Regions from separate parts of the Cobetia amphilecti genome, predicted to be linked through region 1. Evidence: predicted binding sites of a transcription regulator. Region 1 holds the regulator's gene; each other region holds the start of a gene.
The links. The regulator sigma-54, encoded in region 1, starts transcription at its own class of promoters, with help from an activator protein. The targets are predictions, from matches to a motif close to TGGCACNNNNNTTGCTNT.
Positions count from the first base shown of each region.

Region 2: a site for sigma-54 is predicted at 2,026-2,043, ahead of R1T44_RS01825 (amino acid ABC transporter substrate-binding protein). Genes of this name have one in related genera too.
Region 3: a site for sigma-54 is predicted at 1,218-1,235, ahead of glnL (nitrogen regulation protein NR(II)). Genes of this name have one in related genera too.

Region 1 is NZ_CP136695.1:1,181,965-1,185,242, forward strand. It holds gene R1T44_RS05035 (PTS sugar transporter subunit IIA) at 1-22, opposite strand, end outside; gene hpf (ribosome hibernation-promoting factor, HPF/YfiA family) at 32-340, opposite strand; gene R1T44_RS05045 (RNA polymerase factor sigma-54) at 1,001-2,449, opposite strand; gene lptB (LPS export ABC transporter ATP-binding protein) at 2,683-3,278, opposite strand, start outside.
Region 2 is NZ_CP136695.1:410,483-413,760, reverse strand. It holds gene R1T44_RS01830 (amino acid ABC transporter permease) at 1-673, opposite strand, end outside; gene R1T44_RS01825 (amino acid ABC transporter substrate-binding protein) at 915-1,940, opposite strand; gene speE (polyamine aminopropyltransferase) at 2,371-3,234, opposite strand.
Region 3 is NZ_CP136695.1:228,283-231,560, forward strand. It holds gene ntrC (nitrogen regulation protein NR(I)) at 1-107, opposite strand, end outside; gene glnL (nitrogen regulation protein NR(II)) at 104-1,198, opposite strand; gene R1T44_RS01050 (DUF4124 domain-containing protein) at 1,461-2,153, opposite strand; gene glnA (glutamate--ammonia ligase) at 2,622-3,278, opposite strand, start outside.

The DNA.
Region 1 (3,278 bases):
GAAGGATCTGATCAAGTGTCATGGCTGAAGGTCAACGGGTCCCGGTGCCCTGAGAGCGAGCCTGGGACTTTTCCTTGTGTTTGACCAGCTGGCGATCCAGCTTGTCGGCGAGCGCGTCGATGGCAGCGTACATGTTGGGGTCTTCTGCCAGGGCGTGGAGGTCAGCGCCTGCCGCGTGCAAGGTGCAGGCAGCCTGCTGGCGCTCCTTCTCGATCGACAGTGTCACCTGAACATTGGTGATGTTGTCGTAATGCCGTTCGAGGCGAGCGAGCTTCTCGTTGACGTAATCGCGGAGAGGATCGGTAAGTTCCACATGATGCCCGGTGATATTCACTTGCATGGACACGCTCCTTTATCCAGCGGGTTGCCATTCAATTGTAACCCTTTTTGACTACGAGCAAACCCTGATCGGACGCTCTGCAACAGGCTTGACGGCCACCGTCTGGCGATGTTTTCGCTCCCTTGCCAGTGGCGTCAGATGTCGTGAGCGTCTGTACCGACAATGCCCAAGCTTTGCGCAAAGATCAACGCTGCGCTGCATCGTGGCTCAGTGCTTGTCTTCAACTCAGTGAGGGGTATCGGAGTGGACTTCAAGGGCACGTCTGGTGGGTGGTGCGTGAAAGACGCGCAAGAAGGCGGGTTTTCGTCGCCAATCCCTGCATGTACGTCGCCTTTCAGGCGCTTCGATTGCGTCGAGCAAGCGGCGTTCCGGGAGGTTCTCCGGGTGTCATCCAGGTGCAATACGCGCAAAAGTGACTTTAAAAACATGCGATTGACGGTGAATGACGCTGCCGGAAAGGCGGTTTTTTACCGTCATCCTGCGCGCCGTCATGGCCCATGACGGGCAATTGATGAGCGGTTGACGGCATGACAGAGCGCACGACAGGCGTACCGCTACCCGCGAAGTCAGAGGCTGATGAGCGGAAAATCCAGCGCTTGAGGTTGGCGGCGGCTGCCATTGTGGAGGTGAAAGCAGGGCATGGCAGCCGCAGGTGACGCGTCAGGCCAGACGCTTGCGCTCGCTGGAGGAGGGGATGCCCATCGCTTCGCGATACTTGGCCACGGTACGGCGTGCGACCTCGATGCCATCGCTGGCGAGCAGATCGACCAGCCGTGAGTCGGAGAGAGGCTTGCGGGCCGGCTCTTCCGCGATCAGCTTGCGGATGCGGGCACGAATGGCGGTGCTTGAGTGGGCGTCGCCACTGCCGCTGCCACCGACCTGGCTCGAGAAGAAGAACTTGAGCTCGAAGACGCCGCGCGGGGTGTGGATGTACTTCTGGGTCGTGACCCGCGAGATGGTCGACTCATGCATCTCGACCACTTCGGCGATGTTGGCCAGAATCAGCGGCTTCATGCCTTCCTCGCCTTGCTCGAGGAAGTCGATCTGGCGCGCCATGATCTCGCGGCCGACCTTGAGCAGGGTGTCATTGCGCGATGACAGGCTCTTCATCAGCCAGCGGGCTTCCTGCAGGTTGTCCTTGAGGAAGGTATTGTCGGCGGACTTGTCGGCACGCTTGATCAGCGCGGCGTATTCCGGCTGGATGCGCAGCTTGGGCAGCGCTTCCGGGTTGAGCTCGACCTGCCAGCCGTGGCGGGTATGGCGTACCAGCAGGTCAGGGATCACGTAATCGCTGGCGGGCTCGCCCCAGGCGGATGCCGGACGCGGGTCGAGCGCGCGCACCAGGCGGATGACGTGATCCAGCTCGTCATCGTCGAGGCTCAGGCGGCGCTTGAGCAGCTTGCGGTCATCGTTGCCCAGTGCCTCGAGGAATTGACGTACCAGGCGGCGCGCCTGCGCCAGCAGCGGCAGATCATCCGGCAGCAGTGCCAGTTGCAGCAGCAGGCATTCGCGCAGATCACGGGCGAAGACGCCGGTCGGGTCGAACTGCTGCAGACGCAGCAATACCTGCTCGAGTTCGGAGGCCTTGAGGCCGGGCAGGCCCTGGCCGCGCAGGCCATCGACCAGTTCGTCGAGTGACAGGCTCAGATAGCCGGCACCGTCGACGGCATCGATCAGGCTCTCTGCCATCTGGCGTTCACGGCCATCGAGGTCGGTCATCGCCAGCTGCCAGCGCAGGTGGTCCTGCAGGCTCTCGACGCTGGTATTGCGATCGAAGTCCGGCCCTTCTTCACTCCCGCTGCCACTGCCGGAGCTGGTCAGGCTACCGGCGTGGTCCTGGTAGAGGTCCGACCAGTCACTGTCGAGGGGGTATTCCTCGGGAATCTCGCTCGAGGAGTCGGCAGTGGAGATCTCGCTCGAATCCTGTGTCTCGATGACATCCAGCGACTCGTAGTCCTCGTCGAGCTCCAACATGGGGTTGGACTCGAGGGCTTGCTGAATCTCCTGACGCAGGTCGAGCGTCGACAGCTGCAGCAGCTGGATCGCTTGCTGGAGCTGCGGCGTCATGGTCAGCGAGGTGCCGAGGCGGAGTTGCAGGGTGGGTTTCATGGAGTCAGTCAATTCACGGCAAAGGAACGTGCCTACTACGCTATACCGTGACTCGGGGCACTGACAAGTGGTTGTCATGAATATTCAAGCAACTTGCATGCCATGTTTCCACCAAGGTGGTATGGACGTCATGCATGCGTCTGATGTCAGACATGAAAAAGCCGCTACGCGATAAAATCACGCAGCGGCTTTTGAAGCTTTCGCCTCCGGTGGGCTCAGCGCATTCGCTGACCCTAGAGCGTGAACTCGTGGCCCAGGTAGACGTCGCGCACCTGCTGGTTGGCCAGGATGGAGTCCGCATCACCGTGGGCGATGATCTGGCCATCGCCGACGATATAGGCGGTGTCACAGATATCGAGCGTCTCGCGCACGTTGTGGTCGGTGATCAGCACGCCGATGCCACGATCGCGCAGTTGGCGCACGATGCTCTTGATCTCGCCCACCGAGATGGGGTCGACGCCGGCGAAGGGCTCATCGAGCAGCACGAAGTCCGGCTCGGTGGCAAGCGCCCGGGCGATCTCGACCCGACGACGCTCACCACCGGACAGGCTCATGCCGGCGCTGGCGCGGATGTGCGTGATGCTGAATTCCTCGAGCAACTCTTCAAGGCGTGCCTTGCGGCCATTGCGATCCAGGTCCTTGCGGGTCTCCAGGATCGCCATGATGTTGTCGGCCACCGACAGCTTGCGGAAGATCGACGCCTCCTGCGGCAGATAGCCGATGCCGGCGCGTGCGCGCTGATGCATGGCGGCAGCGGAGAGGTCCTTGTCATCGATGGAGACGTTGCCGGCATCGGCGCGCACCAGTCCGACGATCATGTAGAACGAGG
Region 2 (3,278 bases), 770 kb from region 1:
CGAGCGAGATCCAGCCTGCCGGCAGGCGCTGACCGGTACGTGCCTGACGCTGACGGTTCCAGTAGCTGAAGATGCCGCTGGCGACGACGGCCAGCACGAACACCGCAATCACCACCGAGAAACCGCTGGAGGTGATGGGGGCCGGCACGAACAGACCGCGCACGTTGAGGAAGAACGCCTCGCCCAGCGACAGCGAGCCACGCGGACTCGGCAGGGTTCTCAGGACGGCGAAATACCAGAAGAAGATCTGCAGCAGCAGCGGGATGTTGCGGAAGACTTCGATATAGACCGCCGCCAGCCGTGAGATCAGCCAGTTGGGGGACAGACGCGCGACCCCCATGACGAAGCCGATCACGGTCGCGGCGATGACACCCAGCGCGGATATCAACAAGGTATTGAGCAGGCCGACGATGAAGGTATCGCCATAGGTGGATTGCTCGGAATAGTCGATCAGGCTCTGCAGGATGCCAAAGCCTGCGGTGTTGTCCAGAAAGGCAAAGCCGGTGGTGATGCCACGGCTTTCGAGGTTGGTCAGGGTATTGCTGACGATGATCGCCAACACACCGAACACGCCTGCCAGCATCAATAGCTGGAAGATCAGTGCCCGCTTGGCCGGGTCACGCCAGAATGGCGGCTTGACCGTGGCCGGCGGGCGAGAAGCAGGTTGTGTCATACAGGCAATCTCCGCCGGAAAGCTATGCGACTTCCGCCTGCCGTCCTATCGAACGGCAGATCAGTTATCTCTCGGCACTCGATGAATGGGTCACGAGGTACAGGCTGGGGCTCATTAACCGGGGCCCACATGACGCTGGCCAGAGGAAGTGGAGCAAGACGCTCACTTCCCCTGGCCAGCGTCCTTGCTCAGCCTGTCATGAGGGGCAAGGCCCACCCGCAGTACAGGGCGAGCCCGCGCATCAGCGAACCGGCGGGGCGTACTGGACGCCGCCATCGGTCCACAGTGCGTTCAAGCCGCGCTCGATACCCAGTGCGGAGCCGGTACCGACGTTGCGCTCGAACATCTGGCCGTAGTTACCGACCTGCTTGATGACCTGGTAGGCCCAGTCAGCCGGCAGCCCCATGGCTTCCCCGTAGTTGCCATCGGCACCAACCAGGCGCGCGACGTTCGGGTTGGTGTCCGACTTCTTCTCTTCGATGTTGTCGGAGCTCAGACCCATCTCTTCGGCGTTGATCTGCGCGAACAGGGTCCATTTGACGATGTTGAACCACTGGTCATCGCCCTGACGGACGACGGGGCCCAGCGGTTCCTTGGAGATGACTTCCGGCAGCACCATCGCGGATGCCGGATCGGAGAGCTTGATACGCAGCGCGTAGAGCTGGGATTGGTCGGAGGTCAGGACGTCACAACGACCGGCTTCGAAACCCTTGACGGTCTGGTCGGAGGTATCGAAGACGACCGGCTCGAAGGACATGTCGTTCAGGCGGAAGTAGTCCGCCAGGTTGAGCTCGGTGGTGGTGCCGGACTGGATGCAGACGGCTGCCCCGTCCAGCTCCTTGGCACTGGAGACGCCCAGGTCCTTGCTGACCATGAAGCCCTGGCCGTCGTAATAGTTCACGCCAGCGAAGTTGAGGCCCAGTGAGGTGTCACGGGTCGCCGTCCAGGTGGTGTTGCGGGACAGGACATCAATCTCGCCGGACTGCAGCGCGGTGAAACGCTCCTTGGCCGTCAGCGGCACATAGCGCACCTTGCTGGCATCGCCCAGCACGGCTGCCGCGACGCCGCGGCAGACATCGACATCGAGGCCCTGCCAGTTACCGGCGTCATCCGGTGCCGAGAAGCCCGGCAAGCCGGTGCTGACGCCACACTGGACAAAGCCCTTTTCCTTGACGCTATCCAGGGTCGCGGCACTGGCGCCTGTCGCCATGGAGGCGGCCAGGACAGCGGCGCTAGCGATCAGCAGTGGCTTCTTGTTGTTATGCATCGTGATTCCCTCGCGAAAGTCTGGAGTCCGCTCGATCAGCCTCGAGTCAGAAGTGGTGCAATGCATTGCATGGCACCTACCGACAATAGCAAGCCGCGTTCCAATTTCCGCCTATCGCGTGATCCGCTGCGTTCAACGCTGAAAAAAGCGCTAAAACCCAGTGTTATAGGCCAAAGCCTCGGGGTGGGGCGGCGGATCATTCCGCGCGATTGCCGCGCAGTTAGGCTCATGGCGAGACCAGTTCGCCTCATATCGGTGCAAAATAAAAACGGCCGTTTCATTGCGAAACGGCCGTTGGCGGTGCAGCGATGTGGCGCGAGTGGCAGATTGCGACCAATGTCTCGGTCTGCCTGACTCAACGCTTGTTCATCCCATCAGGCACGTTTTCGTGCCTGATGGGACTCCCTTGCCACCGCAAGGTGCATGCAGATCACTTCTCCAGCAGGCGCTGCATGAAGGGCGGCAGCACCAGGGCGGCGCGATGGCCTTCGACGGTATAGAAGTCACGCGCGAAGGTGGCGGCAGCGGCATCTTCCTCGCGGAAGGACTTCACGTCACAGCCCTTGCCCGCCAGGGTGCAGCTCCACCAGCCGGACGGATACACCGGCTGCGGGAACGGCAGGGTCGCGACGCTATCAAAGCCCGCTTCGCCCATGTCGTTGCGCAGGTCCTTGATGATGGAATCGGTGTGATAGAGCGGGGACTCGCTCTGCTGCACCATCAGGCCGCCCTGCTTGAGGATACGATGGCAGCGCTTGAGGAAGTCGGTCTTGAACAGACCTTCCGCCGGGCCGACCGGGTCGGTGGAATCGACGATCAATACGTCGATGCTCTCGTCCGGGCAGTTGTCGACCCACTTGACGCCATCCTCGAACAGCAGCTCGGCGCGCGGGTCGTCATTGGACTCGACCAGCGCCGGGAAGAATTGCTCGGAGGCACGCGTGACCGCCGGATCGATATCGATCTGGGTGACCTTCTCCACGCCCGGGTGCTTGAGCACCTCACGCAGGGTGCCGCAATCGCCACCGCCGATGATGACGACACGCTTGGGGTCTGCATGAGCGAACAGCGCCGGATGCGACATCATCTCGTGATAGAGGAAGTTGTCACGGTCAGTCAGCATCACGCAGCCGTCCAGCACCATCAGGTTGCCGTAGGTCTCGGTGGCATAGACTTCGAGGTGCTGATAAGGGGTCTGCTCGTCATGCAGCTTGTGGCTGACATTGAGCGAGAAGGCGCTGCCGTGGCGATCGAAGATTTCGGTAAACCAGGAGCCATCGAGACGTTCGGTCATGGGGGACCCTCGCATTGGATATCACAGACGGGATATCAAGGTAT
Region 3 (3,278 bases), 950 kb from region 1:
CGCTCGAAGGTTTCCACCTCGAGGTCGGGTTGTGCCAGAGCGCGCTCCAGCACCCAGCGAATGGCACGGTCGTCATCGACGATACAGACGCGGGCAGTCTCGCTCATGTGTGATCTCCAGAAGTGCCGGCTAGCGGAATGAGTAATCGGAATTCGGTATGGCCGGGGCGCGAGTCACACTCGATCAGCCCCTGATGCTGGTGCAGGATGCCCTGGGCGATCGACAGCCCGAGCCCTGAGCCTTCGGCGCGCCCCGAGACCATCGGGTAGAACAGCGTCTCGCGCAGGCTCTCCGGTATGCCGGGGCCGTTGTCGATGATCGCCAGCTCGCAGACCAGCCGATGGCGCTCATGGCCCAGCGTGAACTGCCGGCGAGCGCGGGTCCGCAGCGTGATCTCGTAGGGAGCGGCGTCAGGCTGCGGTGAATCGGGCTGTGGCTGCTCATTGAGGGCCTGGGTGGCATTGCGCGCGATGTTGAGCACCGCCTGGATCAGCTGACCTTCGTCGCCGATCACCTCCGGCAGGCTCGGGTCGTAGTCGGCGCTCAAGGTGATGGCGCTGCCTTCCGCCTGCAGCAAGGCCCGCACCCGCTCGGTCACCGCATGCACATTGACCGGCGCCTGCAGCGGCGGCCGGTTCGGCCCGAGCATGCGATCGACCAGATCACGCAGGCGGTCCACCTCCTCGATGATGATGCGCGTGAACTCCACCATCTGCGGTTCGGGCAGGTCACGTTCGAGCAGCTGGGCAGCGCCACGAATGCCGCCGAGCGGATTCTTGACCTCATGCGCCAGACCACGCGTCAGCACCTTGACCGCCTCCTGGCGTGCGATCAGCGCTTCTTCGCGCGAGATCTGCATCAGGCGGTCACGCGGTTCTATCTCGACCAGCAGTTCATTGGCGCTGATGGGCGTCGCGGTGAAATCCACCGTCAGCGCTTCATTGGCCGCGTTGATGATCTCGGCCTCACGCTGGGTGTAGGGATGCTGTTCCTCCAGCGCCTTGCGCAGCACATTGATCAGGGTGTCATCCAGCCCGGTCATGTTGTCGGGCGTACTGCCCTTCACACGCACCAGACTCACCGCCAGCAGCGTCTCCGCGGCGGGATTCATCCAGACCATCTGCAGCTGTGAGTCCAGCACCACCACGGCAGTGTTCAGGTGTTCGAGCAGTCGTTGATGCATGGGTTTGTTCGCCATCTGCAGTACGTCTCCCTGTTCTGCAATAACCGCGCCAGTCTGGTGCAGGCACCGAGAACACGGCGTCCGATGCTGTGCAACCATTTCTGGCCTCCCATATTGGCACCAAAATGGTGCAGGCGGAAAAACGCGCTCGAATCCGCGTTGCCTCACTTCGCTGCCAGGTGGCCCGACATCGACTGGCCCAGACACGAAAAAGCCGCCCGAAGGCGGCCTGTCAGCGAAGGAGAAACGCGCGAAGCAAAAGGCCGCCCAGACGCTGCTAGCCACCGCCAGCATTGGCAGGGTTGTTGGGATTGCGAGGCAGATTGACGCTGGCGCGCTGCACATAGACCACCTTCGGCTCACTGGTCTGGCGCACGCGGCCGGTGGAATCCAGTAGCTCCGCCTGGATGACATGCTTGCCACGCTCCAGCGCCGGCACCATGAAGACGGTGCTGTGCATGGCGGATTGAGACGGCGCACCGTCCACGGTCACGCGCACCTTGTCTTCCGGGCGCAGCTTGGGCTCGATCCCCAGGCGCACCGCCAGATTGCCCGCCTGCCCGGTCTGCAGCGTTTCCTCGTTGGACGGGCTCTGGATGGTGAAGGTGGTATAGCCACGGAAGGCCACATCCACCGCAGGCGCTCGGGTGCGGGTGCTCTCGCTGGATGAGGAAGAACTCACGCGCGACGGCGTGCTGCGCCGCGGCGGCAGGGATTCCGTCGACGGCACCACGCTGAGCGGCGTCAGCTGCACCTTGCTGCCGCCCGCAGGCTGATCACTGAAGACGACGTTGCCGTTGGCATCGACGTGACGATAGACCTGGGCCGCCTGAAGATCGAACGACAGGCTGGACAGCATCAGCGTCGCTGCCAGCAGCAGGCACTGCAGTGGCTCGGGGCGCGCTGCTGGCAGTGCACGCGAGTCAGTCGCGGGGTTCGCGACGCGCAGGGAGGATACGAAGGGCCACATCCGAAGATTCCTGAAGAGAGTCATGGGAGGCCAGAAGCCGCAGGCAGCTCCAGCGGGTTGGGTCTATCGACAGGCGATCCTGCTGCCTGAAGACAAGGCTAACAAGTTACAAAGCTTACCGCGTTGATGCCAGCATTTGGGGCCTTCGACAAGACGCCTGTGTGCATTGACTGTCACGCAAGGCTACCACTGCGCCCTGCATATCTGTCAGCAGCATGACCGATCTCAGGGAAAAGGATCAGGGGCAGAGCAAAGGAGCAAAGGAGCAAAGGATCAGAGCAAAGAGATAGAACGAAGCAGGACCATAATGACAAACAGGGCCACAGCGAAAACAGGGCCACAACGAAAAACAGGGCCACACCTGTCGGTATGGCCCTGCTGTCGTCATCGTTGTGGGCTTGCCTTCACCGGGAAGGCACTCCGTCAGATGGCGTGACTAGCGAATGTCTGCCTCAACCCCGGCAGTACTTAGACGCTGTAGTACATGTCGAATTCGAGCGGGTGAGTCGCCATGCGCAGGCGCTGGACGTCTTCGCCCTTCAGCTCGAGGTAGGCATCGATCATGTCGTCGGTGAAGACGCCGCCCTGGGTCAGGAACTCACGATCGCCGTCCAGCGCGGTCAGGGCCTGCTCGAGGCTCTCAGCCACGGTCGGGATGGACTTGGCTTCTTCGGCCGGCAGGTCGTAGAGGTTCTTGTCCATCGCGTCGCCCGGGTGGATCTTGTTCTTGATACCGTCGATACCGGCCATCAGCATCGCGGAGAACGCCAGGTACGGGTTGGCCGTCGGATCCGGGAAACGCGCCTCGACACGCTTGCCTTTCGGGCTGGCGGTGTACGGGATACGGATGGAAGCGGAACGGTTGCGGGCAGAGTAGGCCAGCATGACCGGCGCTTCGAAGCCCGGCACCAGACGCTTGTAGGAGTTGGTGGACGCATTGGTGAAGGCGTTCAGGGCACGAGCGTGCTTGATGATGCCGCCAATGTAGTAGAGGGCCATTTCGGACAGACCCGCGTACTCGTCACCGGCGAACTGGTTGTCGCCATCCTTCCAGAAGGACTGGTGAACGTGCATGCCGGAACCGTTGTCACCGACCAGCGGCTTGGGCATGAAGGTCGCGGACTT